DNA from 2 places in the Pseudoduganella lutea genome. Region 2 is predicted to be linked to the other one. Evidence: predicted binding sites of a transcription regulator. Region 2 holds the regulator's gene; the other holds the start of a gene.

Region 1 (14,739 bases), 1.2 Mb from region 2:
ATCGTGCTGGGCACCAGCTCGTCGGAAAGCGCGCTGCCTTCGCTGATGAAGAAGCTGGAAAAGCTGGGTGCCTCGAAGCCCGTCGTCGGCCTCGTGGTCCCGACCGGCTACTCGTTCAACCTGGACGGTACCAACATCTACATGACGATGGCCGCCCTGTTCGTGGCCCAGGCTACCAACACCGAGCTGACGCTGATGCAGGAACTGACGATCCTCGGCGTGGCGATGCTGACCTCGAAAGGTGCATCGGGCATCACCGGCGCCGGCTTCATCACGCTGGCCGCAACGCTGGCCGTGGTGCCGACGATCCCGGTGGCCGGCATGGCGCTGATCCTCGGTATCGACCGCTTCATGAGCGAAGCCCGCGCCCTGACGAACTTCATCGGCAACGGCGTGGCCGCCCTGGTGGTGGCCAAGTGGGAAGGCGAGCTGAACATGGATACCCTGAAGCGCGAGCTGGCCAACCCGTCCACCCCGCACGAGCCGCTGGAAGAGACCAAGCACGGCGAAGACATGCCGGTGCCGGCGCCCTTCAAGTAAGCCGCTGGCGTTCGACGACAAACGGCCCCGCCCCGCGGGGCCGTTTGTCGTTTACCGTTTGCAGCTTTCCTTTCACGACATGATGCTTGTGACAATTGGTGAGCTTCCCCGCCCCGCCGGGCTGCTATATTGCTGGCCCGCTCCACTGTATTTCCATATATTTGGTCTCACCCGCTCCGCCGTCTGCTGCCATCGAGAGACTGTGGGGTTACGTGGGCTATTCAGCGAGATAGGTACGTGATGGCTGGCGTTACGGCGGTTCCGCCTGCAGCTACGACTCGTGAAGGAAGCAATAGTGCAATGCGCGACACCCGCCACGACCGCCGATGAAAATACGCTCAAACAACGAAAAGGAATACTTATCGTGAAGGCTGTTCAGATCACTTTACCTGTATTGTTACTCTGCAGTGCATTCCCGGCTTTGGGGTCTGACATCGCGGGCATTCCGTTGGGCAGTACGCTGGCAGAGGCAAGAGCTGGCATGAGCCGCGCCAATTCCGCGCTAAAATTTTCGCCGTTAAAACACACTACTGGAAAAGAGGTAGGCATCACGGCGAAAACTCTCGATCAGATGCCAGGAACGGGCATCACAGATCCCGGAGGCCCTTCCGACGGATTCGTCGCCCTTCAAAGCGACAGCGGTAAAGTATATTTTCTGGCACGGGAGCAGAGATTGCCGACAGGCTCGCGGATCCGGAAGGATGTGCTGGAATCGTCGCTGAAAGAAAAATTCGGCGACTCGTCCTATCCGGATAACAATCCGATGCTGAAGGGGAGAAGCGTGTCCCTCCACCAGGAATTCGACCGCCAAGGCAAGCTGTATGTCGGTCCGCCAATCGGAGGCCCCTGCGCAGGCATAGGCTGGGACAGCACAGCCGTCCCCGGATCGACCATCACTGCACCGCGGAGCTTCCCCCCAGCTTGCGGCAAGATGGTCATCGCGAGAGGGCTCATCCAGACTGACGGCATGGTCCCCATGTATTCAGTCATGATTCTCGATGCAAAATCCATCTTCGATGAACTCAATGGCAAGGCAGTAGTCACCCAGAGCGAACAGAAAAGGCGACTTGAGCAGGAGCGTGCCAAGGCCGTCAAACCTCAACTTTGATCCCGTAAAAAAGCCTTCCCGGCCATGCGCCGGGAAGGCTTCCAGAAGCTGACGCCGCACGGTCAGACGGCCGAAAAGTCCAGTTCCACGCCGGTAGCGGCGGCGATCTGCTCCTGCGTCACATCCGGCGCGAGTTCGATCACTTTCAGGCCCGTGCCGGTCACTTCCAGCACACCCAGGTCGGTGATGACGAGGTCGACGACGCCCACGCCCGTCAGCGGCAGGTCGCACTGCTTCAGGAGCTTGTGCGACGTGGTGCCATCCTTCGCGGTGGCCACGTGCTCCATCAGCACCACCACTTTCTTCACGCCGGCCACGAGGTCCATCGCGCCGCCCATGCCCTTCACCATTTTGCCGGGGATCATCCAGTTTGCCAGGTCGCCCTTTTCGGACACCTGCATCGCGCCCAGGATGGCGAGATTGATCTTGCCGCCGCGGATCATGCCGAACGAATCGGCCGAGCTGAAATACGCGGAGCCGGGCAGTGCCGTCACGGTCTGCTTGCCGGCGTTGATCAGGTCGGCGTCGACTTCGTCGTCCGTCGGGAACGGGCCGATGCCGAGCAGGCCGTTTTCCGATTGCAGGAACACCTCGATGTCGGAAGGTACGTAGTTCGCCACCAGGGTGGGCAGGCCGATGCCCAGGTTGACGTAGAAGCCGTCCTGCAGCTCCTTTGCCGCGCGCGCGGCCATTTGATCACGAGTCCATGCCATGTTCTTCTCCTCAGGCGGCGCGCACGGTGCGCTGTTCGATGCGTTTTTCCGGATGGGGGTTGTGCACGATGCGGTGCACGAAGATGCCGGGGGTATGCACGGCGTCCGGATCGATCTCGCCGATCTCCACCAGTTCTTCCACTTCCACGATCGTTACCTTGCCGGAGGCCGCCACGTTCGGATTGAAGTTGCGCGCCGTCTTGCGGAAGATGAGGTTGCCGGCCTTGTCGGCCTTCCAGGCCTTGACCAGCGCGACATCGGCGACGAGGCTCTTTTCCATCACATACTGCTCGCCGTCGAACTCGCGGATTTCCTTGCCCTCGGCGACGATGGTGCCCACGCCGGTCTTGGTAAAGAACGCCGGGATGCCGGCGCCGCCGGCACGCAGCTTCTCGGCCAGCGTGCCTTGCGGCGTGAATTCCAGTTCCAGTTCGCCGGCCAGGTACTGGCGCGCGAATTCCTTGTTCTCACCTACGTAGGATGCGATCATCTTCCTGATCTGGCGCGTTTCCAGCAACTGGCCGAGACCGAAGCCATCGACACCGGCATTGTTCGAGATCGCCGTCAGGCCCTTGACGCCGGAATCGCGCAACGCGAGGATCAGCGCTTCGGGAATGCCGCACAGGCCGAAACCGCCGACAGCGATGGTCTGCCCATCCTGCACGACGTCGGCCAGCGCCGACTGCGCATCCGGATAAACTTTATTCATTGTGCCCCCTTCCATTTTTGATAAGCTAGGCGGAACCGGTCCGCCTTCGTGGCGTTCCAGAATAGGTTACCCGTAAGGAAAGTACAATACAGTAGAAATACGGCCGCAAGCCTGCAGCGTATAAGCTGGATACAAGAGAGCACTACAAGAAAGATATTCGAGACAGCCGATGAATGCACCGTACGAGATCGATTATGAAACCATCTTCCGGTTCGCGCCGGTGGGCATGTGCATCTCCGTGAACCGCGTCATCCAGTCCAGCAACGACGCGCTCACGCAGATGTTCGGCTACCCGCAGGGCACGCTGGATGGCCAGTCGTTCTGCGTGCTGTATCCCACGATGGATGAATTCCTGCGCACCGGCCACCGCATCATCCCGATCATGAACGCGCGCGGGCGCTATTCCGACGAACGCATCATGCGCCGCGCCAGTGGCGAGCTGTTCTGGTGCCACGTGACAGGCCGCGCGCTGAACTGCGCCGATCCGCTCGGCCCCGGCGTGTGGACGTTCGAGGACGTGTCCGAGAAACGCCCCGTGTCGGCCGAACTCACGCCGCGCGAACGCGAGATCGCCGCCTTCCTCGTCGAAGGCAAGACCAGCAAGATGATTGCGCGGGAAACCGACCTGTCGCCGCGCACCGTCGAAATGCACCGTGCAAAGCTGATGCGCAAGTTCGGCGCCGCCACGTCGTCGGAACTGGTGCACAAGCTGGTGGGTTCCACGCGCTGACGCGCGGCCGGCCCCCGTCAATCGGGGATGCGCGCGATCACCTTGATTTCGAAGTCGAAGCCGTACAGCCACGTCACCCCGACCGCCGTAATGTTCGGATACGGCGCCTCGCCCCAGAATTCCCGTGCCACTTCCCAGATCCGCTCGAAGCGCGTTTGCGGATCGACGATGAAGACGGTGACGTCGACCACGTCGTCGAACGTGCAGCCGGCGGCGGCCAGCACCGCGTTCAGGTTCGTGAACGCGCGCCGCACCTGGGTGTCGAGTTCCGGTTCCGGCGTGCCGTCTTCCCGGCTGCCCACCTGCCCCGACACGAACAGCAAGCCATCGGAGCGCACGGCCGGCGAATACCGGTTCTGTTCATACAGGGCCTGCCGGCCCGCGGGAAATACCACGTCGCGCTTGGTCATCTCGTTTCTCCTAAAAAATTGCGGTTTCGATGAGAGGCACTGTAGCGGTCCCCGTCCGTTCGATAAACGGGCAATCGCTCCCAGCACTGTTTGTATAATCCAAACAATCACACCCTACAGGCGCAGCATGGACCGTTTCGATGCAATGAAGGCCTTTGTCCGCGTGGTCGAGGCGGGCAGCTTCACGAAGGCCGCCGAAACGCTGCACGTGAGCCGTGCCACGGTGACGCAACTGGTGCAGCAGCTGGAAGCCCGGTTGCGCGTAAAACTGCTGAACCGCACCACGCGGCGCGTGAACGTGACGGCCGACGGTGCCGCGTACTACGAGCGCGTGGCCAGCCTCCTGGCGGAACTCGACGACGTGGAAGCGGGCCTGCCCGGCACGGCCGGCGAGCCGCGCGGCCCGTTGCGCGTGGACGTGCCAAGCCCGCTGGCGGCCATGATCGTGATCCCTGCGCTGCCCCGCTTCCACGAACGGTATCCGGAGATCCAGCTCGATCTCGGCGCCAGCGACCGCAAGGTGGACATCCTTGGCGAAAACGTCGATTGCGTGATACGCGGCGGTGAACTTACCGACACGTCGCTAACGGCGCGGCGCGTGGCGGACCTGGGCCTGGGCGTGTACGCCGCGCCTGCCTACCTCGCGCGTGCCGGCACGCCGTCGCATCCCGGCGAACTGCGCGACGGCCATCACCGCATCGTGGGGTTCCGCTGGTCCGGAAACGGTTTTCCTTATGCGATGCACCGCGATGGCGCCAGAATCCCCATGCAGGGCCGGCACGTGCTGCGCACCGACGACGGCAACGCCTATCTCGCCGCCGGCCTGGCGGGGCTCGGCATCCTTTGGCTACCCGATTACATGGCGCGGCCGCACGTGGCCGCGGGCGGACTGGTGCCGCTGTTTACGGACTGGCGCGTCGATCCGATGCCGCTGTGGATTGCCTGGCCGCCGAACCGCCACCTCAGCAGGAAGGTGCGCGTGTTCATCGACTGGATCGTGGAACTGATGGCGGCGCGCGAGGTGTAGCGGGCGAAAGCGCAAGCAAAAGCGCAAGCGGGGCTATTGCGCCGTCATGCCGTCATCGGCCGAGATGACGGCGCCATTGATGAAATGGGCGTCTTCGCCGGCGAGCAGCAGCAGCAGGCCGTCGAGGTCTTCCGGCTTGCCCGGGCGTTTGCGAGGCAGCATTTCGATGAGGCGCCGCCCCTGCTCGCTGGCGAAGTAATCCTCGTTGATCTCGGTGGAGATATAGCCGGGGCAGATCGCGTTCGTATTGATGCCATGGCGGCCCCATTCCACCGCCATGGCCTTGGTCATGTGGATCACGCCGGCCTTGCTCATGCAGTACACGCCGATCTGCGGCAGCACGCGCTGGCCAGCCACCGAAGCGATGTTGATGATGCGGTGCTGTTTTTTCGGATCGCCCTTCGCGCGCGCGATCATCCGCTTGGCCGCCTCCTGCGCCACGAAGAAGGCCCCCCGCAGGTTCGTGTCCATCACGAAGTTGTAGTCTTCCGGCGTCACATCGACCAGCCGCTGCGTCGTCGAGACGCCCGAGTTGTTGACGAGGATATCGATCGGCCCGGCCTCCGTTTCCGCGTGGGCAATCGCCGACTTGATGCTGGCATAGTCCGTCACATCCAGCGCCACCACGTGGGCCGCGCCGCCGTCGGCTTCAATCTCGGCACGCAATTCCTTCAGGCGTTCGACCCGCCGCGAAGCCAGCACCACCTGCGCACCGGCGCTCGCCAGCACTTTCGCGAAGCGCGCGCCAAGGCCGCTGGAAGCGCCTGTCACGAGCGCGATCTTGCCTTCAAAATTGACTTCGATACCCACGGCTTGCCCTCCTTTTTCATGTGCGCCGGACGCGCTACGGTTGCCGTGTATCTTACACAATTAGCCAATATTAGACGGGAACATCTACTACAATGCCGTTGCATTTACGGTGGAAAAAGAGCACACTCGTTCTAATTTTTACGGCTTATTTTTCCCGTTTACCTATTCTTATAAAAATCCTATGACGAATCTCGTTGAACAGTACGGCCCGCGCGAAGCAATGGAATACGACGTGGTGATCGTTGGCGGCGGCCCTGCCGGCCTGTCCGCCGCGATCCGCATCAAGCAGCTGGCCCAGGCAAGGAACCAGGAAATCTCCGTGGTCGTGCTGGAAAAAGGCGGCGAACTGGGCGCGCATATCCTGTCCGGCGCCGTGATGGACCCGCGCGCACTGACCGAGCTGATTCCCGACTGGAAGGAAAAGGGCGCGCCCCTGAACACCCCGGTCACGGAAGACCGCGTGCTGTTCCTGACCGAAACAAAGGCCTACAAGACGCCGAACTTCATGATCCCGAAGTGCCTGGAAAACCATGGCAACTACGTAATCTCGCTTGGCAATGTGGTGCGCTGGCTGGGCCAGCAGGCCGAAAGCCTGGGCGTGGAAATCTTCCCCGGCTTCCCGGCTGCCGAAGTGCTGTACAACGAGGATGGTTCCGTCAAGGGCGTTGCCACCGGCAACATGGGTGTCAAGCGGGATGGCGAGCCGGGACCGGATTTCCAGCTGGGCATGGAATTGCACGGCAAGTACACGCTGTTCGCCGAAGGTTCGCGCGGCCACCTGGGCAAGACGCTGATGGCCAAGTATGACCTGAACAAGGGCAAGGACCCGCAGGCCTACGGCATCGGCATCAAGGAACTGTGGGAAATCGATCCGGCAAAACACCAGCCGGGCCTCGTCATCCACACGTCCGGCTGGCCGCTGGCGCACGACGTGTATGGCGGCTCGTTCCTGTACCACGCGGAAAACAACCAGGTCGTCGTCGGCTACGTGGTCGGCCTGAATTACGCGAATCCGTATATCTCGCCCTACGAGGAATTCCAGCGCTACAAGACGCACCCGGCGATCCGCGGCTTCTTCGAAGGCGGCAAGCGCATTTCCTATGGCGCGCGGGCCATCACGTCGGGCGGCCTGCAATCGCTGCCCAAGCTGGTGTTCCCGGGCGGCTGCCTGCTTGGCTGCGATGCCGGCTTCCTGAACATGAGCCGCATCAAGGGCAGCCATGCCGCGATCAAGTCCGGCATGCTGGCCGCCGAGGCGCTCGTTGACGCGCTGGCCGCGAACCGCCAGCACGACGAACTGGCGGCCTACCCTGCAGCATTCGAGCAATCGTGGCTGCACGAGGAACTGCACGTGGCGCGTAATGTGAAGCAGTACCTGAACAAGGGCCTCGTGTTCGGCACGATCATGACGGGCATCGACCAGATCGTCTTCCGCGGCAAGGCGCCCTGGACGCTGCGCCACGACGAGCCGGATCACGCCTGCCTGAAGCCGGCGGCGAACTACCAGCCGATCGTGTACCCGAAACCGGATGGCAAGCTCACGTTCGACAAGCTGTCGTCGGTCTTCATCTCGAACACGAACCATGCCGAGGACCAGCCGATCCACCTGACGCTGAAGAATCCGTCGGTGCCGGTCGACGTCAACCTGGCCAAGTATGCCGGCCCGGAACAGCGTTACTGCCCGGCCGGCGTCTACGAATTCGTGAAGAACGACGATGGCGCCGAGCGCCTGCAGATCAATGCCCAGAACTGCGTGCACTGCAAGACGTGCGACATCAAGGATCCCACCCAGAACATCGTGTGGGTGACGCCGGAAGGCGGCGGCGGGCCGAACTACCCGAACATGTAAGACCGATCACAACGCCGGGGTCGCCCGGCGTTGACGTTTTCACCTCTTCCATGGCAGCGCAAAATAAAGTCAGAAAATTTCCGTGCGGCACTTAATGTCCGCGCCGGGCCGGTCGTCTTGTACTCATGAGAGCGCAGTAAAGTGCTCTGACAACCAACCCCACCGGAGTTACTGAAATGCTGAGCCTTCACACCAACAACGCTGCCCTGTCCGCACAAAACTCGCTGTCGCGCACCCAGTCGACCCTGTCGACGTCGATGACCCGCCTGTCGACCGGCTACCGTATCAACTCGGCAATGGACGACGCTGCCGGCCTGCAGATCGCCACCCGCCTGAAGACGCAGACCAGCGGCATGCAGGTTGCCATGCGCAACACGCAAAACTCGATCTCCATGCTGCAGACCGCCGACGGCGCGCTGGACCAGACGTCGAACATCCTGAACCGCATGAAGGACCTGGCAACCCAGGCCGCCGACGGCTCCTCGACCGCCGCCGACAAGACCGCGATGCAGGGCGAATATGACTCGCTGGCCGATGAGCTGACGAACATCTTCAGCAACACCAAGTTCGGCGGCACGGAACTGATGAAAACGACCGGTGGCAAACTGAATGCGGCCATCTCCTTCCAGATCGGTGCCGATTCCGCCGAAAAGCTGGACGCCGATTTCACCACCGAACTGGGTACCGCCACGGATGCCACCACGGGTATCGGCAGCATCTCCACCCGTTTCAGCGCCGACAACGCCGTGCCTGGCGGCGTTGGCGCAGAACTGACCGGCGCAGCCAACGCCACGATCTCGAAGCTGGCCACCGCGATCGATTCCGTCTCCGCCCTGCGCTCGAAGATCGGTGCCGTGGCGAACCGCCTGGACCACGTCAACAGCAACCTGTCTAACATCTCGACGAACACCAAGGCCGCTGCCGGCCGCATCATGGACGTCGACTTCGCGACCGAATCGGCCTCGATGACCTCGAACCAGATGCTGCTGCAAGCCGGCACCGCGATGTTGAAGCAGTCGAACAGCCAGTCCTCGCTGGTCATGTCCCTGCTGCAGTAATCCCGCGCAGTAATTCAGAGCTATAACGCGCACCTCCGCTGGACCGCCATTCACATGGCGGTCCAATGAGCAAAACCAACCGGACAAGGTTGGCTTTTTGCATTTCCGGCATCGTTCCCGCGCTATCGTGCGACCTCCCGTCGGCCGGCGTAAAAAAATCTCGAAAAATTTCCATGTGGAATTTAATGTGATGGGCAAACCGGTCGTCTTGTATTCATGAGCACGCAGAAAACCTGCACCAGACAACAAACCGAACGGAGTAATTGCCATGCTGAGCCTTCACACCAACAACGCTGCCCTGTCCGCACAAAATTCGCTGTCGCGCACCCAGTCGACCCTGTCGACGTCGATGACCCGCCTGTCGACCGGCTACCGTATCAACTCGGCAATGGACGACGCGGCCGGCCTGCAGATCGCCACCCGCCTGAAGACGCAGACCAGCGGCATGCAGGTCGCCATGCGCAACACGCAAAACTCGATTTCCATGCTGCAGACCGCCGACGGTGCGCTGGATCAGACGACCAATATCCTGAACCGCATGAAGGACCTGGCAACCCAGGCCGCCGACGGCTCCTCGACCGCCGCTGACAAGACCGCGATGCAGGGCGAGTATGACTCGCTGGCCGATGAGCTGACGAACATCTTCGGCAACACCAAGTTCGGCGGCACGGAACTGTTCAAGACGACCGGTGGCAAGCTGAATGCGGCCATCTCCTTCCAGATCGGTGCCGATTCGGCCGAAAAGCTGGACGCCGATTTCACCACCGAACTGGGTACCGCCACGGATGCCACCTCGGGTATCGGCAGCATCTCCACCCGTTTCAGCGCCGACAACGCCGCGCCTGGCGGCGTTGGTACTGAACTGACCGCCTCGGCCAACGCCACCATCTCGAAGCTGGCCACCGCGATCGATTCCGTCTCCGCCCTGCGCTCGAAGATTGGTGCCGTGTCGAACCGCCTGGACCACGTCAACAGCAACCTGTCGAACATCTCGACGAATACCAAGGCCGCTGCCGGTCGCATCATGGACGTCGACTTCGCGACCGAATCGGCTTCGATGACCTCGAACCAGATGCTGCTGCAGGCCGGCACCGCGATGCTGAAGCAGTCGAACAGCCAGTCCTCGCTGGTCATGTCCCTGCTGCAGTAATCCCGCGCAGTATTCGCACTCCCGCTGGACCGCCGTACACTGGCGGTCCTATGAGCAAAAGCCAACCGGACAAGGTTGGCTTTTGCATTTCAGGCATCCTCCGGCCTATTGCGCGGCATCATGCCAGTCTGCGTAAAAAATCCCAAACAATTTCCATGCGGAATTTAATGTGACGGGCAAACCGGTCGTCTTGTACTCATGAGAGCGCAGTAAAGTGCTCTGACAACCAACCCCACCGGAGTTACTGAAATGCTGAGCCTTCACACCAACAACGCTGCCCTGTCTGCACAAAACTCGCTGTCGCGCACCCAGTCGACCCTGTCGACGTCGATGACCCGCCTGTCGACCGGCTACCGTATCAACTCGGCAATGGACGACGCTGCCGGCCTGCAGATCGCCACCCGCCTGAAGACGCAGACCAGCGGCATGCAGGTTGCCATGCGCAACACGCAAAACTCGATTTCCATGCTGCAGACCGCCGACGGCGCGCTGGACCAGACGTCGAACATCCTGAACCGCATGAAGGACCTGGCAACCCAAGCCGCCGACGGCTCCTCGACCGCCGCCGACAAGACCGCGATGCAGGGCGAATATGACTCGCTGGCCGATGAGCTGACGAACATCTTCAGCAACACCAAGTTCGGCGGCACGGAGCTGATGAAAACGACCGGTGGCAAACTGAATGCGGCGATCTCGTTCCAGATCGGTGCCGATTCCGCTGAAAAACTGGACGCTGATTTCACCACCGAACTGGGTACCGCCACGGATGCCACCACGGGTATCGGCAGCATCTCCACCCGTTTCAGCGCCGACAATGTCGCGCCTGGCGGCGTTGGTACCGAACTGACCGGCGCAGCCAACGCCACCATCTCGAAGCTGGCCACCGCGATCGATTCCGTCTCCGCCCTGCGCTCGAAGATCGGTGCCGTGGCGAACCGCCTGGACCACGTCAACAGCAACCTGTCGAACATCTCGACGAACACCAAGGCCGCTGCCGGCCGCATCATGGACGTCGACTTCGCGACCGAATCGGCTTCGATGACCTCGAACCAGATGCTGCTGCAAGCCGGCACCGCGATGCTGAAGCAGTCGAACAGCCAGTCCTCGCTGGTCATGTCCCTGCTGCAGTAATCCCGCGCAGTTTTCACCCCGGCTGGACCGCCGTGCACATGGCGGTCCACCAAGCAAAAGCCAACCGGACCAGGGTGGCTTTTTGCATTTCAGGCATCTTCCAGCGCTGCCGCACGACGTCACGCCGAGCAGCGTAAAAAAATCTCGAAAAATTTCCACACGGAATTTAATGTATCGGGCAAACCGGTCGTCTTGTATTCATGAGTACGCAGGAAACCTGCGTCAGACAACAAACCGAACGGAGTAATTGCCATGCTGAGCCTTCACACCAACAACGCTGCCCTGTCCGCACAAAATTCGCTGTCGCGCACCCAGTCCACCCTGTCGACGTCGATGACCCGCCTGTCGACCGGCTACCGTATCAATTCGGCAATGGACGACGCTGCCGGCCTGCAGATCGCCACCCGCCTGAAGACGCAGACCAGCGGCATGCAGGTCGCCATGCGCAACACGCAAAACTCGATTTCCATGCTGCAGACCGCCGACGGTGCGCTGGATCAGACGACCAATATCCTGAACCGCATGAAGGATCTGGCAACCCAGGCCGCCGACGGCTCCTCGACCGCCGCCGACAAGACCGCGATGCAAGGCGAATATGACTCGCTGGCCGATGAGCTGACGAACATCTTCGGCAACACCAAGTTCGGCGGCACGGAACTGTTCAAGACGACCGGTGGCAAGCTGAATGCGGCCATTTCCTTCCAGATCGGTGCCGATTCGGCCGAAAAGCTGGACGCCGATTTCACCACCGAACTGGGTACCGCCACGGATGCCACCTCGGGTATCGGCAGCGTCTCCACCCGCTTCAGCGCCAACAATGTCGCCCCTGGCGCCGTTGGTACTGAACTGACCGCCTCGGCCAACGCCACGATCTCGAAGCTGGCCACCGCGATCGATTCCGTTTCCGCCCTGCGCTCGAAGATCGGTGCCGTGTCGAACCGCCTGGACCACGTCAACAGCAACCTGTCGAACATCTCGACGAACACGAAGGCCGCTGCCGGTCGCATCATGGACGTCGACTTCGCGACCGAATCGGCTTCGATGACCTCGAACCAGATGCTGCTGCAAGCCGGCACCGCGATGCTGAAGCAGTCGAACAGCCAGTCCTCGCTGGTCATGTCCCTGCTGCAGTAATCCACGTGCTGGAGTAATCTTCGATCCGCTGGCCGACCACGACGTGCTGGCAGGCAAGCAAGAAAGCCAACCGGACCCGGTTGGCTTTTTGCATTTCCACGACAAGAATTTCCGGCATCGAGAAAATTCAAATAAATTTCCATGCGGAATTTAATGTAATGGGCAGAACGGTCGTCTTGTACTAGTAAGCGCGCAGGAAACTGCCCACAACTAACCAACCGCACCGGAGTAATCGTCATGCTGAGCCTTCACACCAACAACGCTGCCCTGTCCGCACAAAATTCGCTGTCGCGCACCCAGTCGACCCTGTCGACGTCGATGACCCGCCTGTCGACCGGCTATCGTATCAACTCGGCAATGGACGACGCGGCCGGCCTGCAGATCGCTACCCGCCTGAAGACGCAGACCAGTGGCATGCAGGTCGCCATGCGCAACACGCAAAACTCGATTTCCATGCTGCAGACCGCCGACGGTGCGCTGGACCAGACGACCAATATCCTGAACCGCATGAAAGACTTGGCAACCCAGGCCGCCGACGGCTCCTCGACCGCCGCCGACAAGACCGCGATGCAGGGCGAGTATGACTCGCTGGCCGATGAGCTGACGAACATCTTCGGCAACACCAAGTTCGGCGGCACGGAACTGTTCAAGACGACCGGTGGCAAGCTGAATGCGGCCATCTCCTTCCAGATCGGTGCCGATTCGGCCGAAAAGCTGGACGCCGATTTCACCACCGAACTGGGTACCGCCACGGATGCCACCTCGGGTATCGGCAGCATCTCCACCCGCTTCAGCGCCGACAATGTCGCGCCTGGCGGCGTTGGTACTGAACTGACCGCCTCGGCCAACGCCACCATCTCGAAGCTGGCCACCGCGATCGATTCCGTCTCCGCCCTGCGCTCGAAGATCGGTGCCGTGTCGAACCGCCTGGACCACGTCAACAGCAACCTGTCGAACATCTCGACGAACACCAAGGCCGCTGCCGGTCGCATCATGGACGTCGACTTCGCCACGGAATCGGCCTCGATGACCTCGAACCAGATGCTGCTGCAAGCCGGCACCGCGATGCTGAAGCAGTCGAACAGCCAGTCCTCGCTGGTCATGTCCCTGCTGCAGTAATCCGCAATACCCGCACCGGGTCCGGACACGGAAGCCGGCAACGCCCAGGGCCAACCGACCACGGTTGGCTTTTTTTTGTTCATGATAAGCTGGTGCCATGGCCATCGACCGAGTAATCCCTTCCAGCGCGACGCTGACGATTCATGACCGGATAGCCCGCGAAAGGCCGGGCCAGCAGCCGCCGCCGTTTCAGGCGGCGCAGTCGCCCGCCGGTCCCGCGCAAGCGACGTTCGACCCGGGTATCCCGGGCGCCACGCCTGCCGCCGTTGCGCTGCTCGAAGCGATCGAAGGCAGGCCGGCCGCCATGCCTGCTGCGCTGGCTCGCACGCTGGCGGCCGAAGCAATGCTTGCCGACGCCGTGTCGATGCAGCCGAACCAGCTGTTCATGTCGCGCCAGATGGTCTGGCATGCGCAGGACCCTTCGGCGCTCGCCGCTTCATGGATGGCGATGATCCGCACCTATGGCGAACAGCGCGCCGCGCTGGCGGCCCAGTCGCGCGGCCGGCACGTGCCCGCCAGCCTGTTCCAGTCCGACGCGGCACCACAGGTATTGCGCGAGGGCCGCCTGCCGCAGCAGCTGATTTCGGAACTCGACGCATGGCGCTTCGCTGTCTATGCATGGGGTGGCGAGAAGCTCGTTCTGCGGGTCGTCACGCGCAACCCGGATGAAGACGATGGCCCGTCGCACCAGCACGCGCGCGTTGCGCTGCGGCTGGAAATACACTTGCCGGACCTGGGCAAGGTCGTATTGCAGATGGAGCCGGCAGAAGGCGGCTTCGTGCTGGAAATTGGCGCGGCGCAGGCCGGCGCCATGCAGTACATCCGCGCCCTGCTGCCGGAAATCGGTGCGATCGCGGCCCGGTGCAGCGTGCGTATCCTGCGCGTGCGGCTCATGCGGCAGCTGCCGGCGCCGGGCCTCGCGCAGCCTGACCGCATGGGGGTTGCGCTGCTCACGGCACCCGTGTTCAAGACGATGGCCGACGTGGCCGTGCTGCTGTCGCAACCATCACCGGCCGGCGAACGCTTCCACGAGCCCGCCCGCTGAAAGTTGCCCGAAAAATGGGCAGTCCGGCGATCCGGCGTATCCCATTTTTCAGGCAACTAGTTTCCTGGAAACCAGGGTACGTCCCCGGTTTTCTCCACGTCACCCCACCGTGCCGATGATGGAGACTTCGCGGTTTTCCGGAACTTCGTTGTAGGACAGCACATGCAGCCCGGGGGCGAACAGCCTGGCGTAGCGCGCCAGCAGCG
Region 2 (14,739 bases):
TCGCCAACATGGTGTCGAAGAACGCGCTGGTGGAGCTCGTGAAGGCGATCATCAAGACGATCATCGTGGGCGCTGTCGCCTACATGGTGGTGATGCGCTACAAGGACGCGATCTTCGGCCTGCCTGCCGAGCCGGCGAACGAGGGCTATGCCCACATGCTCGACATGCTGGCGATGAGCTTCCTGATCCTCGTGGGTTCGCTGGGTTTCATCGCCATGATCGACGCGCCGTACCAGATGTGGCATTACGCGAACAAGATGAAGATGACGCGCCAGGAGATGATCCAGGAATCGAAGGAATCGGACGGCAACCCGCAGATCAAGGGCAAGATCCGCCAGATGCAGCGCGAGATGGCGCGGCGGCGGATGATGCAGGACGTGCCGACCGCCGACGTGGTGGTCACCAACCCGACCCATTACGCGGTGGCGCTGAAATATGCCGATGGCTCGAAGGGCGCGCCGAAGGTGGTGGCCAAGGGCACGGACGCGGTGGCCGCGAAGATCCGCGAGCTGGCCAAGGAAAACAAGGTGGCGATCCTGGAAGCGCCGGCACTGGCCCGCGCGCTGCACAAGCACACCGACATCGGCGACGAGATCCCGCAGCGGCTGTATGCGGCCGTGGCCGAGGTGCTGGCCTACGTGTACCAGCTGCGTGCCTACCGCCCGGGCGGCCACTACCCGGATCGCCCCACGAAGCTCGACGTGCCGCCGGACATGGATCCGAACACGGCAACGCCGAAACCGTAACCGCATTACCCGAGGAAGAACCCGATGCAAGCGCTCAAGATGCCCGCGTGGACCAATACCATCACCGGTGGCAAGCCGCAGACCCTGGCCGCCCCGGTCCTGATCATCATGCTGCTGGCGATGATGATCCTGCCGCTGCCGGCGTTCATCCTCGACCTGTTCTTCAGCTTCAATATCGCCATTTCCGTCATCGTGCTGCTGACCGCCCTGTACACGGTCAAGCCGCTCGATTTCATGGCGTTCCCGATCGTGCTGCTGCTGACGACGATGCTGCGCCTGGCGCTGAACGTGGCGTCCACCCGTATCGTGCTGACCGAAGGGCACACGGGGCCGGATGCGGCCGGCAAGGTGGTCGAGGCGTTCGGCCACTTCCTGATCGGCGGTAACTACACGGTGGGTATCGTGGTGTTCATCATCCTTACCATCATCAACTTCGTCGTGGTCACGAAAGGCGCGGGCCGGATCGCCGAGGTGGGCGCGCGCTTCGCACTGGATGCACTGCCGGGCAAGCAGATGGCGATCGACGCCGACCTGAACGCCGGCCTGATCGGCGAGGCCGATGCCAAGCAGCGGCGCGCCGAAGTGTCGATGGAAGCGGAATTCTATGGCGCGATGGACGGTGCGTCGAAATACGTGCGCGGCGATGCGGTGGCCGGCATCCTGGTCACGGTCATCAACATCGTCGGCGGCCTGCTGGTCGGCCTGATTATGCACGACATGGCCTTCGGCGACGCCGTGCGCACCTACACGCTGCTGGCCATCGGTGACGGCCTGGTGGCGCAGATTCCGTCGCTGATCATCTCGCTGGCGGCGGGTGCCGTCGTGTCGCGCGTGGCATCGGAAAAGGATATCGGCTCGCAGCTGGTCGGCCAGCTGTTCGCCAAGCCGCAGGTCATGTACATCACCGCCGCGATCATCGGCGGCCTGGGCCTGATTCCCGGCATGCCGAACCTCGTGTTCCTGCTGCTGGGTGGCGCGCTGGCCGGCGGCGGCTACCTGCTGGCCAAGCGTGACGAGGCCGCGGGAGAAAGCGGTACCGCGCCCCGGCCAGCCAGCCCGGGTGGCGGTGCCGGCGCTGGCGGCGCGGGTGCGGGGGCGGGCGGCCCGGCCGCGGGCGGGCAGGGCGGCGCGGCAGCCGAGAACGAGGAGGCCACGTGGAGCGACGTGCTGGCCGTCGACACGCTGGGCCTGGAAGTGGGCTACCGCCTGATCCCGCTGGTGGACAAGGCGCAGAGCGGCGAGCTGCTCAAGCGCATCAAGGGCATCCGCAAGAAGTTCGCCCAGGAAGTGGGTTTCCTGGCGCCGCCGGTGCACATCCGCGACAACCTCGAATTGAAGCCTTCCGCCTACCGCATCACGCTCAAGGGCGTGGAAGTGGGCACGGGCGAAGCGTTCAATGGCCAGTACCTGGCGATCAATCCGGGCATGGCGAGCGGCACGCTGCCTGGCCTGGCCACCACCGATCCCGCGTTCGGCCTGCCGGCGGTGTGGATCGACGCCAGCCTGCGCGACCAGGCGCAGGGCATGGGCTACACGGTGGTCGATGCCGGCACCGTCGTCGCGACGCACCTGAACCACCTGATCACGTCGCATGCGGCGGAACTGCTGGGTCGCGGCGAGGTGCAGGCGCTGCTCGACCACCTGGGCAAGGAAGCGCCCAAGCTCACCGAAGACCTGGTGCCGAAGACGATTTCGCTGTCGGCGCTGCAGAAAGTGCTGCAGAACCTGCTGGCCGAGGGCGTGCACATCCGCGACATGCGCACCATCATCGAGGCGCTGGCCGAACATACCGTGCACACGCAGGATCCGAACGAGCTGACATCGCTGGTGCGCATCGCGCTGGGCCGGGCGATCGTCCAGCAACTGTTCCCGGGCAATGGCGAACTGTCCGTGATGACGCTCGATAACCGCCTCGAACGGCTGCTGATGCAGGCGCTGGCGCAGGGCGGCGCCGATGGCGCGGGCATCGAGCCGGGCCTGGCCGACACGATCGCCCAGCAAGCGGCGCAAGCGTCGGCCCAGCAGGAGGCATTGGGCGTCAACCCGGTGCTGCTGGTGCCGGGCCCGCTGCGGCCGCTGCTGTCGCGCTTCCTGCGCCGCGCGCTGCCGCAGCTGAAAGTGCTGTCGCATGCGGAAATTCCGGAATCGAAGACGATCCGCGTAACCGCTCTGGTCGGCAATACCTGACATCGTGACTACTGTCCAGCCCGTGTCCACCATGGGGTCAACCCCGAAATCGGACACGAGCTCAGCCTGAGCACGCTCAGCCAAGGCCGAGTTCGTGTCCACAAATGGGGTTGACCCCATGGTGGACACGGGCCCGGCCTTAGCGCGATTCTTGAAATACCCCCCTTTTCCCCGCCTGTTCAAATGATGCTTACTCTGCGGCATCGTCAATAATTTCACCATCGAGAAAATCTCTGTGCATGGCGAACAGGAGCAGCAATGAACGTCAAGAAATTTACCGCGCCCACGTCGCGTGAGGCGCTGCGGAAGGTGCGCGAGGCGCTGGGGCCGGATGCGGTGATCCTGTCGAATCGCCCGATGGATGGCGTGGTGGAGATCCTGGCATTGGCCAATGACGATGCCGCTTCGCTGGCCAGTCCCGTCGACGATGCGCCGCCCGGCGCGCCCCACCTGGACCTGGACGACGGCCATGCGGCGCATATGGCACGCCCGCAGGCGCCGCCGATGCAGCGCCCCATGGCACCGCCGGCGCGCCCGGCCGCGCCCGAGCCGATGATGGCCGCCCGCCCGGCGATGGCCGCGGCACCGGTGCCGCGCGCGCCGTTCGCGCAGGCGATGCAGTCCGCGCCGCAAGCGATGCAGCCGATGCCATCGGCGCAGCCCGCGGTGGACATGGCCGGTATCACGGCGCTGGTGGCCGAGGCGGTGAATTCCGCCAAGGCCAACGCGGCCGCCGAGATGCACGGCATGATGAGCGAGCTGCGCGCCATGCGCGGCATGATGGAAACCCAGCTGGCCGAACTGTCGTGGGGCAATACGCAGCAGCGCGAGCCGCACAAGGCGGCCGTGCTGCGCGAATTGCTGGCGGCGGGCTTTTCCACGACGCTGGCGCGCCGCCTGCTCGACAAGCTGCCGGCCGGCCGCGGTGCCGACGAAGCGTCGCGCTGGATCCGCACCGTGCTGGCGCGTAATGTGGGAGCGATGGCCAATGAGGATGCGCTGATCGAGCGCGGCGGGGTGTTCGCACTGGTGGGCCCCACCGGCGTCGGCAAGACCACCAGCACGGCCAAGCTGGCGGCCCGCTGCGTGATGCGCCATGGCCCGGAAAAGCTGGCGCTCATCACCACCGATGCCTATCGTATCGGCGCGCACGAACAACTGCGCATTTACGGCAAGATCCTTGGCGTGATGGTACATTCCGTCAAGGATGAGGCCGACTTGCGGATCGCACTGAAAGAGCTGCGCAACAAGCACACGGTGCTGATCGACACGGTCGGCGTCAGCCAGCGCGACCAGATGGTCACCGAGCAGGTGGCAATGCTGCAGGGCACCGATGTCGACGTCAAACGGCTGCTGTGCCTGAACGCCACGTCCACGCAGGAAACGCTGACCGAAGTCGTGCGCGCCTACCAGGGCAGCGGCCTGGCCGGCGGCATCATCACGAAGCTGGACGAGGCGGCGTCGCTGGGCAATGTGCTCGACGTCGTCATCCGCCAGAAGCTGCAACTGTTCTATGTGTCGAATGGCCAGCGCGTGCCGGAAGACCTGCACCTGGCCCAGCCGGCCGAGCTCGTGGAGCGGGCATTCCGGCTGAAGAAGGATGTGTCCGAATATACCGATGGCGAGCTGCCGATGCTGATGGCGGCCGCCGGCAACGATGGACTGCGCGAGGTACACCTTGGCTAACTTCAATTTCGATCAGGCGGAAGGACTGCGGCGGATGCTGGCGGGGCCGCCGCGGCCCCGCATCGTCACGTTCCTGTCCGCCACGCCGCAGGACGACAAGGGCGCCATGCTCGTCAACCTGGGGGCCTCGCTGGCGCGTGCCGGCAACGACGTGGTGCTGGTCGATGCGTGCGCCAGCGCGCATGGCGTGGCCTCGCGCCTGGGCATCGACAACGGGGCCAGCCTGTTGAACGTGGCGCGCCAGGAATGCGCGCTGAACGAAGTCATCCATGAAGTGCCGCAGGGCTTCAACGTGGTGTCGATGACGCGCGGCGAACCCCGCAACGGCCCCCCGGAAGCACGCCGCCTGGCCAAGGCGTTCGACGTGCTGGCCGCGCAGGCCGGCATCGTCCTCGTCGATGGCGAGTTCGACGGCGAGGCATTCCCGGTGCCGGTCATGGCCAGCTCGGAAATCGTGGTGCAGGTATCGAACAGCGCCACGTCGATCACGAATGCCTACATGATGATCAAGCGCCTTAACCACGAGCTGGGCCGGCGCCCGTTCGGCATCGTCGTCACCGGTGCGTCCGAACGGGAGGCGCGGGTCGTTTACGATAATATGGCACAGGCGGCAAGCCGTTACCTAGCCGTGAATCTCGTGTCGATGGGCTCGGTGCCGGCCGATGAATACCTGCACCGCGCGGCGCGCCTGGGTCGCGCCGTGGTGGACGCGTTTCCGCTGGCGGGTGCCTCGGTCGCGTTTCGTCAACTGGCGGGGCGGTTCGCGCTGGCCGCGCCGTCGCATTTTGCGGGGAGCGGCCACCCTATGCAGCACTGAACAAGAATAGAAATATATGTACACGGTCAAAGGGAAGGTGAACAAGGATTCGCTGCTGACGGAGCACATGCCCCTCGTGAAGCGCCTTGCCCACCACATGAAGGCAAAATTGCCGCCCAGCGTGGAAGTGGATGACCTGGTACAGGCGGGCATGATCGGCCTGCTCGACGCGATCAACCGCTACGAAGAAACGCACGGTGCCCAGTTTGAAACCTATGCGGTGATGCGCATCCGCGGGGCCATGCTCGACGAATTGCGCAGCAGCGACTGGATGCCCCGCACGCTGCGGCAGGACATGCGCAAGATCGAAAACGCCATGGCCGTGCTGCAGCAAAAGCTGGGCCGTCCGCCCGCCGAATCCGAAGTGGCCCAATCGCTCAAGCTCTCGCTCGAGGCTTACCAGGAAATGCTGGGCGAGGGCGGCGGTCACCAGCTGCTGTACTACGAGGATTTCAAGAACGAGGACGGCAGCGACAGCTTCCTCGAGCGCTATGCGCAGGACGACGAAGCCGATCCGTTGCGCTCGCTGATGGACACCGGGTTCCGCCAGGCCGTCATCAACGCGATCGATGCCTTGCCGCCGCGTGAAAAGCTGCTGATGGGCCTGTATTACGAAGAAGAACTGAACCTGAAGGAAATCGGCGCCGTCATGGGCGTCTCCGAATCACGCGTGTCGCAGCTGCATACCCAGGCGGTATCCCGGCTGCGCGCCACGTTGCGAGAGCAGGCATGGACTGGTCCAGCGTAGCGGGTCTGCTGCTGGCGCTGGCCGGCCTGGTGGTGGGCATGGCACTGGAGGGCGGCAATCCGTCGTCGCTGGTCCAGCCCGCCGCGTTTGCGATCGTGGTCGTCGGCACGTTCGGCGCCGTGCTGCTGCAGACCCGGCCCGCCACGCTGCGGCGCGGCGTCCTCATGCTGCGTTGGGTATTCCGCCCCCCGAAGGACAGCCGCATCCTGCTCGCGCGCGACATCCAGGCCTGGAACCAGACCATCCGCCGCGAAGGCCCGCTGGCGCTGGAACGCCACATGGCCGGTGCGCGCAATGTCTTCCTGGCCAAGGGCTTGCGCATGGTGATCGACGGCATCAACCCCGACAAGCTGCGCCAGCTGCTCGACACGGAGATCACGGCGTTTGAAACGGCGGAGCGGCAGGCCGTGCGCATCTGGGAATCGGCCGCCGGCTACTCGCCCACGATCGGTATCCTGGGCGCCGTGCTGGGCCTCATCCACGTGATGGAAAACCTCACCGACCCCTCCCGGCTCGGGCCCGGCATCGCCGTGGCCTTCGTTTCCACGATCTATGGCGTGGGGCTGGCGAACCTGTTCTTCTACCCGGTCGCCAACAAGCTCAAGAACATCGTCATCGCCCAGGTGCACCAGCAGGAAATCGCCGCCGCCGTCTTCCACGACATCGCCAGCGGCGATTTCTCCCGCATCATGGACGAGCGCATCGCCACGCTGATGCAGGATTATTAGGACACACCGCGATGAGCTTCCAGTACCGCCGCGCGCGCCGCCCGTTCGACGAGGAACCGGAAAACCACGAACGCTGGCTGATCTCGTATTCCGATTTCATCACGCTGCTGTTTGCGTTCTTCGTGGTGATGTATGCGATCTCGTCGGTCAACATCGGCAAGTACCGGATCTTTTCCGATGCGCTGGGCGATGCATTGGGCGGGCAGGGCGCCAACGTCAAACCCAATACCGAAGTGCTGAACCAGCCGATCCCGAATCCGAACCTGAAGAAGCGCCAGGAAATGATGCGCCAGGAGCGCGCCTCGATGACCAAGCTCGCGCAGGACCTGCAATCGACGATGGCCCCGCTGGTAAAGGAGGGCAAGGTACGCGTCACGCAGAACAGCCGCGGCGTGTCCGTCGAAATCAATGCCAGCGTGCTGTTCGACCCGGCCGAAGCGCAGCTCACGAACGAATCGCGCGAGGCGCTGACCGCCGTGGCGTCGCTGCTGAAGAACGACCCGCACGCGGTGCAGGTCGAAGGGCATACCGACGACCAGCCGGTGCGCAACATCTATCCGTCGAACTGGGAGTTGTCGTCGATGCGCGCCGCTACTGTGGTCCGGCTGTTCATCGAATCCGGCGTCGCCCCCGAGCGGCTGACTGCCGTCGGCCATGCCTCGAACCACCCGGTGGCGCCGAACGACGACCCGGTCGGCCGCGCCCGCAACCGGCGCGTGGCGGTCACGATCCTGTCGGCGGTGCCGGATCCGGAAATGGAAATCCCGACCGGCCCCACGCCGCAATAGGAATCGTTGGCAGTGGAGAACCGGTGTCTGACACCTTTTCTGGAAGATTCACCCAGAAAAGGTGTCAGACACCGGTGTTCGCGCGCCAACTGCTTTCAGTTGGCACGGTTGGTACGCATGTTCCGGATTTTGGCTGCTCAGCCGGCGAGGAAGCCGCGCGAGACGGTGGTGCTGGTGGCGGTCAGGCCGCTTGGACCATAGACATTGCCGGCGGGGCTGGGCGGGCGCAGCGCCTGCAGGGCGCCCTGGGTGTGCGACAGCTGCTTGTTGATCAGCATGCCGTTCAGGCGGTTCAATTCCTTGGCTTCGCGCGTTTGCGCGAGCAATGTATTCCACAGCGCCCGGTCGTCCGGCGTGCCGTGGGCGCAGAGCCATGTTTCCATGCCGGCTTCGCGCGCTTCGCATCCGGCCTGGCCCAGCGCGTCGTGGCGCTCCCTGGCCAGGACACCCATATGCGTCAGCACCTCGGATTTGCGCGGCGTCAGCGCGGACAGCCTGTCGATGTCGGCGGCCACCAGCGACTGCTGCTCGTCCTTCAGGATGTCGAGCAGTTCAGTGATCAGGCACTGCTCTTCGCGCAGCTTCTGGATCGGGGCACCGTCATGCATGGCTTTGCCTTGTGATGAATGTTAACGACCGTCGACTACCGTTGCCGGGAGTGCAGCAGGTCCTTGACCGTATCCAGCAGGCCATCCGCGACTTTCTCGGAATTGACCTGGAACTGGCCATCGGCGATGGCCAGCTTGATACGTTCCACTTTTTTCGTGTCGAATACGCCGCTGTTGCTGTTGGTGGCCATGGCCTGCCCTTGCGCCGACAGCTTGACGCTATCCGAATTCGCTTGCGTGGACGCCGTTTCCGCCGCTTTCTCGGCGTTGCGGGCATTGCTCGTGGTTGGCGTGGACGCCGCCGGCACACCCGCGTTTTTTACTGAATCGTTGATTTTCACAGCATCTTCCTCGTCTGGTAGGAGCTTTGACTCCGAGCTTTTACTCCGGTGTACGAGTTCTTAACGGCTGGCGCATTGCAAACTTTAGCGGCCAAAGTCGAATCTTTTTAGAATGCAACCTCAACCTGGCCACCCGCGCGGGCAATCCCGCTCACGCTCCGGCCACCCGAGGTGCGCACCTGGACCACTTGCCCCTCCGCCGCGTTGGCGATCGCCTTGCCCTCGGCCGTGATACGGAACCCCGAACCGGCCGTGACAAGCCTGACCATCTGGCCGTTCAGCACCACTGGCTGGCTGCGCAGTGTATCGAGCCGCAGCGGCGTGCCTGCCGAAATGGAAACATTCGTGCTGCGGCCGATGACCTGCGCCTTGTCGGTGGCGATGCTTGCCGGCAATGTCGTCAAGTCGCCCTGTTGGGTGACCAGTTGCGTTTCCAGGATCGGCTGACCCTGCGACAGCGGCGTGGCCGCGGCGATGTAATTGCCCAGTACCGAAACGTTCGCCTGAATATACACCGTCCATTGCGCCGGTGCCGCACAGCGCACGCCCACCGTCGTCTTGCCCCAGGCTTTGCCGCCGGGCATCAGGAACGCTTCGGGGGCAGGGCAGTGCGCGAGGTTCATTCGCGTATCGACATTGCCGACCGTGACCGTCACCTTGCCCGGCAGGCCGGCGCTCTGCACCTGCAGGTAAGCATCGACCGTGCGGCGCAAGGTGGCCGGGTCCATGCTCGTGGCGGCGTGCGCGGCGCTCGTGGCCAGCGAGAGTGAAGCAATGGCAAGGGTCAGCGTTTTCATGGGCGGCGCCGTGAAGAGTGATGCGTGAAAAGTATGGATCAACGCCTGCCATCTTACGCGCGCGGGCCGCGCCGAAAGCCGCGAACAGCGTGGCAAAGTCCGTGCTTATTGCCCGATCATTTGCCGTGGAGCATCCGTAAGATGGATCCTGTCACCGATGGAAGGATACCGTCATGCTGGGAAAACTCGACAATCACCTGCGCTTCAACGAACTCGCACTGAACCTGCGTTCCACGCGCCAGAGCGTGCTGGCATCGAACATTGCCAATGCCGACACGCCCAACTACAAGGCGCGCGACATCGACTTCAACAGCGCGCTGCAGAACGCGCTGAATAATACGGCCGCGACCGGCACGCTGGCCACCACGGCGGCGCGCCACTTCCCGACCCCGGCGCCGGATGGCAGCACGCTCGCGGACGGTACGCCGCTGCTGTACCGCGGCATCGTGCAGGGCGCCGTCGACGGCAACACGGTGGAGATGGACGTCGAACGCAACCAGTTCGCCGACAACGGGCTGCGCTACGAAGCGGGCGTCACGTTCATCAACAGCCAGATCAAGGGCCTGATGACGGCCATCCAGGGCCAGTAAGAGGAGGATTGCCATGTCGTTGTTCAGCATTTTTAATGTTTCCGGTTCGGCCATGAGCGCGCAGTCGCAGCGCCTGAACGTGGTCGCCAGCAACCTGGCCAACGCCGACAGCGCCACCAGCGCCAACGGCGAGGCCTACCGGGCCAAGCAGGTGGTGTTCGAAGCCACGCCGTCGGCCAACAATGCCTCGACCGGCGTCAAGGTGCAGCAGGTGATCGAGGATCCGTCGCCGATGCGGCAGGTGTATGACCCGAAAAGCCCCCTGGCCGACGAGAACGGCTATGTGACGATGCCGAACGTGAACGTCGTCGATGAAATGGTCAACATGCTGTCCGCGTCGCGCTCTTACCAGAACAATGTCGAAACGATGAACGCGGCGAAAAGCATGCTGCTGAAAACCCTGACCATCGGTCAATAACCGGAAAGATCACCATGGCCGTCATTGCCACCCCCACTTCCACGAATGCCGTGTCGCAGTCCCTGATGGACTCGATGAACAAGAAGGCCGGCGCCGGCAACGAGATCTCGGCCGAGCAGGACAAGTTCATGACGCTGCTGATCACGCAGCTGAAGAACCAGGATCCGCTGAACCCGCTCGACAACGCGCAAGTCACGAGCCAGCTGGCCCAATTGAACACGGTCACCGGCGTCAACAAGCTGAACGACACGCTGGAGTCGCTGAAGACCGACTTGGCCGCCTCGCAATCGGCGCAGGCGGTCAACATGATCAACCACGGCGTGCTGGCTGCGGGCAAGACCATGCAGGTCACCGAAGGCAAGGGCATCTTCGGCATCGAGGTCGGTTCGTTCGCGGACAACGTGCAGCTCGAGATCAAGAACGGCAGCGGCAAGGTGGTACACACGATGACGCTCTCGAGCGTCGAACCCGGCGTGCTGCCGCTGGCGTGGGACGGCAAGCTGCAGGACGGCAGCACGGCGCCGGATGGCAACTACACGCTGTCGCTGGCGGCCACCACGGGCGGCAAGGCGCTGACCGATGCGCAGGCGCTCACGTTCGGCACGGTCGCCAGCGTGTCCACCGGCCCCACCGGCGCAAAACTCAACGTTCCAGGGCTCGGGCAGCTGAGCATGGACGACATCAAACAAGTTCTGTAATACCTATTTTTTCCAGCAGGGGAAATCCATGTTCCAGCAAGGTCTCAGCGGCCTGAACGCCGCCTCCACGCAACTCGACGTCATCGGCAACAACGTCGCCAATGCCAGCACGGTCGGCTTCAAGAGCACCGAAGCGCAATTCGCGGACCTGTACGCGAATTCGCTGAACGGCATCAGCGGCCGCAACCCCGGTATCGGCGTGACCGTGGCCCGCCTCGCCCAGCAATTCTCACAGGGCAATATCGAGACCACCAACAACCCGCTGGACATTTCGATCAACGGCGCCGGCTTCTTCCGCACCGTGCAGGATGGGGCGATCCAGTACACCCGCAATGGCCAGTTCCTGCTCGATAACACGGGCACGATCGTCAACGCCCAGGGAGCCGCGCTGACCGGCTACCTGGCCACCGTGGATGGCCAGATCCTGCAGGGCGCGCCGGTGCCGCTGCAGATCGACGCGGCCGACCTGGCGCCGGTGCAGACCACGCAGGCGAACTTCCAGATCAACCTGTCGTCGAACTCCACCACGCCGACCGTGCAACCGTTCAACGCCGGCGACCCGCGCACCTACAACAAGCAGACCGTGATCCCGGTCTACGATTCGCTGGGCAACGAGCACACGATGGGTCTGTATTACGTGCGCACCGGCGGCAGCACGTGGGATGTGTACGTGGCCAACGATGGCGTGCAGATCAATTCGCAGGAAGTGATGCGCGGCGTGGTGACGAGCGAGCCCGTGGTCGCCGCCCGCACCGCCTACAACACGGCGGTCGCCGGCGGCGATGCCGCCGCCATCATCGCGGCGCGCCAGGCCTATGCCTCCACGGTCGGTGGGGCCGTCACGGCCGCCGCCACCGCGGCCGGCGCATCGCCCGCCGCATTGGCCCAGATCGCCGCGCTGTACGATCCCGCCACCAGCGTGGGCAACGTGGCCAGCAACACGCCGGACCTGATCGATGCCGCGTTCGCCAACGCCGTGAACGTGCCGGCCGAAAGAGCGGGCTCGCTGATCTTCACGAAGAACGGCCTGATCGATTCGGCCGCGATGCAGGCCGCCGGCTCCACGCTGCCCTTCAACGTGACCTTGCCGGTGTTCCCGGACAATGGCGCCTTCCTGCAGATCCCGGTTGCCCTCACGTTCGACGGCAGCACGCAGTACGGCACCGAAACGAGCGAAAAGAATTCCACGCAGGATGGCTATTCGTCCGGCAGCCTGCAGCGCTTCGCGGCCGACGAGAACGGCATCATCATGGGCCAGTACAGCAACGGCAAGTCGCGCGCGCTGGGCCAGGTGGTGCTCGTCGACTTCGCCAGCGTGGACAACCTCACGCCGCTGGGCGGCAACGCCTGGGCCGAGAGCGCCTCGTCCGGCGTGCCGCAGATCGGCACGCCGAACACGGGCGGCATGGGCCAGTTGCGCGCATCCTCGGTGGAATCGTCGAACGTGGACCTGACCGAGCAGCTGGTGGACATGATCACCGCCCAGCGCGTCTACCAGGCCAATGCGCAAACGATCAAGACCGAGGACTCGATCCTGCAAACGCTGATCAACCTGCGCTAAGCGCTCTAGCTAGCCGCCCGGCAAAACTGGGGACGTACCCCTGTTTTAAAGAAATTTCTTGGAAACCAGGGTACGTCCCCGGTTTTTCTCCGATGTAAGCGATAGGAGTACCCATGGACCGCCTGATCTACACGGCAATGACTGGCGCCAGGCACATCCTGGACCAGCAGGCCACCACGTCGAACAATCTCGCCAATGCCACCACGGTGGGCTTCCGGGCGCAGCTCGATGCCTTCCGCGCCGTGCCCGTCGTGTCCGAAGGCATGCCCACGCGTACATTCGTGGTCGACAACACGGTGGGCTCGGACTTTCGCGCCGGGCCGATGGAAACCACGGGACGGCCGATGGATGCGGCGATCCGCGGCGAAGGGTGGTTCACCGTGCAGTCGGCGGACGGTTCCGAAGCGTACACCCGCAACGGCAGCTTCAAGGTCAGCGAGAATGGCCTGCTGCAAACGTCGAATGGCCTGACCCTGCAGGGCGAGGGCGGCCCGATCGCCGTGCCGCCCAATACAGAAATCTCGATCGCCGCGGACGGCACCGTCAGCGGCATCGATGCAAGCCAGGTGCAGGCCGGGCCCAGCAACATCATCGGGCGCCTGAAGCTCGTCAATCCCCCCGTGGCCGGGCTGGTGCGCGGCGACGACGGCCTGTTCCGCCAGCAGTCGGGCGAGCCGGCCGCGGCCGATCAGGCCGTGCGCGTGGCCGATGGCTGCCTGGAGCTCAGCAACGTCAATCCGGTCGATGCGATGGTCAACATGATCACGCTGGCAAGGTCGTTCGAGACGCAAATGAGCCTCCTGAAGAACGCCGAGAATAACGCCGCGAAAGCCGCCCAGATCCTTGCTTTGAACTGATTCCCGCCATCGCATAATGCTTTCGTGGATGAAAGCCCTCCGGGGCAGGGAGAAAGCAGATGATACGTTCGCTCTGGATTGCCAAGACCGGCATGGAAGCGCAGCAAACGCAGATGGATACGGTGGCGAACAACCTCGCCAACGTGAGCACCAACGGGTTCAAGAAATCGCGGGCCGTTTTTGAGGATTTGCTGTACCAGAACGTGCGCCAGCCCGGCGCCAGTTCCTCGCAGCAGACGCAGCTGCCGTCCGGCCTGCAGCAGGGTACCGGTGTGCGCCCCGTCGCGATCGAGCGTATCCACACGCAGGGCAACCCGCAGGCCACCGGCAACGACAAGGACCTGATGATCAACGGCAACGGCTTCTTCACCGTACTGCTGCCCGATGGTACCACCGGCTACACGCGCGACGGTTCTTTCCAGCGCGACAGCAACGGCGCGATGGTCACCTCCAGCGGCTACGCGCTGCAACCGCCGATCACGATCCCCATCGATGCCGACGAGATCAACGTGGCCAAGGATGGCACCGTGACCGTGCAACTGCCGGGCCAGGCCGCGGCGCAGCAGATCGGCAACCTGCAGCTGGCCTCGTTCATCAACCCGACAGGCCTGGAATCCATCGGCGAAAACCTGTACCTGGAAACCGGTGCCTCCGGTGCGGCGCAGGCCAACGCGCCGGGCTCCAACGGCCTCGGGAACATCCTGCAGGGCTACGTGGAAGTGTCGAACGTCAACGTGGTCGAGGAAATGGTCAACATGATCCAGACGCAGCGCGCGTACGAAATCAACTCCAAGGCCATCACCACGTCGGACCAGATGCTGCAGCGCCTGTCGCAGCTCTGATCCCGCGTTGATGCAGCCGCAAGGATCCATCATGAAGTCTCCAGCATCCGTCATCGCCGCGCTTGCCACCATTGCCACCGCAATGCTGGCCGGCTGCGCCAGCGAGCCCACGTCGATCGTCGCCGGCCCCACGTCCGCGCGGCCGATCCCCACGCCGCCCATTACGCTGCCGGCCAACGGCGCGATCTACCAGGCGCAAACGTTCCGGCCCGTGTTCGAGGACCGCCGCGGCCGCATGGTGGGCGACATCATCAACGTCCTCATCACCGAGCGCACCACGGCCAACAAGAACGGCAGCAGCTCGGCCACCCGTACGGGCGGCGTGGG

What was found. The regulator FliA, encoded in region 2, starts transcription of late flagellar genes. The targets are predictions, from matches to a motif close to CTAAAGTTTNNNNNNNNNNNGCCGNTA.
Region 1: the regulator FliA is predicted to act here: its motif matches at 11,402-11,428, upstream of EWM63_RS23975 (flagellin N-terminal helical domain-containing protein).

Annotation. Positions count from the first base shown of each region.
Region 1 covers NZ_CP035913.1:5,631,497-5,646,235, reverse strand. Annotated here, with positions in the region: gene EWM63_RS24035 (dicarboxylate/amino acid:cation symporter) at 1-540, shown strand, start outside; gene EWM63_RS24030 (hypothetical protein) at 821-1,648, shown strand; gene EWM63_RS24025 (3-oxoacid CoA-transferase subunit B) at 1,711-2,361, opposite strand; gene EWM63_RS24020 (CoA transferase subunit A) at 2,372-3,070, opposite strand; gene EWM63_RS24015 (PAS and helix-turn-helix domain-containing protein) at 3,240-3,800, shown strand; gene EWM63_RS24010 (RidA family protein) at 3,818-4,210, opposite strand; gene EWM63_RS24005 (LysR family transcriptional regulator) at 4,338-5,237, shown strand; gene EWM63_RS24000 (SDR family oxidoreductase) at 5,271-6,047, opposite strand; gene EWM63_RS23995 (electron transfer flavoprotein-ubiquinone oxidoreductase) at 6,268-7,896, shown strand; gene EWM63_RS23990 (flagellin N-terminal helical domain-containing protein) at 8,073-8,954, shown strand; gene EWM63_RS23985 (flagellin N-terminal helical domain-containing protein) at 9,223-10,104, shown strand; gene EWM63_RS23980 (flagellin N-terminal helical domain-containing protein) at 10,354-11,235, shown strand; gene EWM63_RS23975 (flagellin N-terminal helical domain-containing protein) at 11,488-12,369, shown strand; gene EWM63_RS23970 (flagellin N-terminal helical domain-containing protein) at 12,607-13,488, shown strand; gene EWM63_RS23965 (hypothetical protein) at 13,586-14,533, shown strand; gene EWM63_RS23960 (flagellar biosynthesis protein FlhA) at 14,633-14,739, opposite strand, start outside.
Region 2 covers NZ_CP035913.1:4,475,362-4,490,100, forward strand. Annotated here, with positions in the region: gene flhB (flagellar biosynthesis protein FlhB) at 1-746, shown strand, start outside; gene flhA (flagellar biosynthesis protein FlhA) at 771-2,933, shown strand; gene flhF (flagellar biosynthesis GTPase FlhF) at 3,192-4,619, shown strand; gene EWM63_RS18990 (MinD/ParA family ATP-binding protein) at 4,612-5,436, shown strand; gene EWM63_RS18995 (RNA polymerase sigma factor FliA) at 5,453-6,184, shown strand; gene EWM63_RS19000 (flagellar motor protein) at 6,166-6,912, shown strand; gene motD (flagellar motor protein MotD) at 6,924-7,700, shown strand; gene EWM63_RS19010 (flagella synthesis protein FlgN) at 7,838-8,308, opposite strand; gene flgM (flagellar biosynthesis anti-sigma factor FlgM) at 8,344-8,649, opposite strand; gene flgA (flagellar basal body P-ring formation chaperone FlgA) at 8,757-9,446, opposite strand; gene flgB (flagellar basal body rod protein FlgB) at 9,620-10,036, shown strand; gene flgC (flagellar basal body rod protein FlgC) at 10,050-10,454, shown strand; gene EWM63_RS19035 (flagellar hook assembly protein FlgD) at 10,469-11,152, shown strand; gene EWM63_RS19040 (flagellar hook protein FlgE) at 11,181-12,713, shown strand; gene flgF (flagellar basal-body rod protein FlgF) at 12,827-13,570, shown strand; gene flgG (flagellar basal-body rod protein FlgG) at 13,630-14,412, shown strand; gene EWM63_RS19055 (flagellar basal body L-ring protein FlgH) at 14,444-14,739, shown strand, end outside.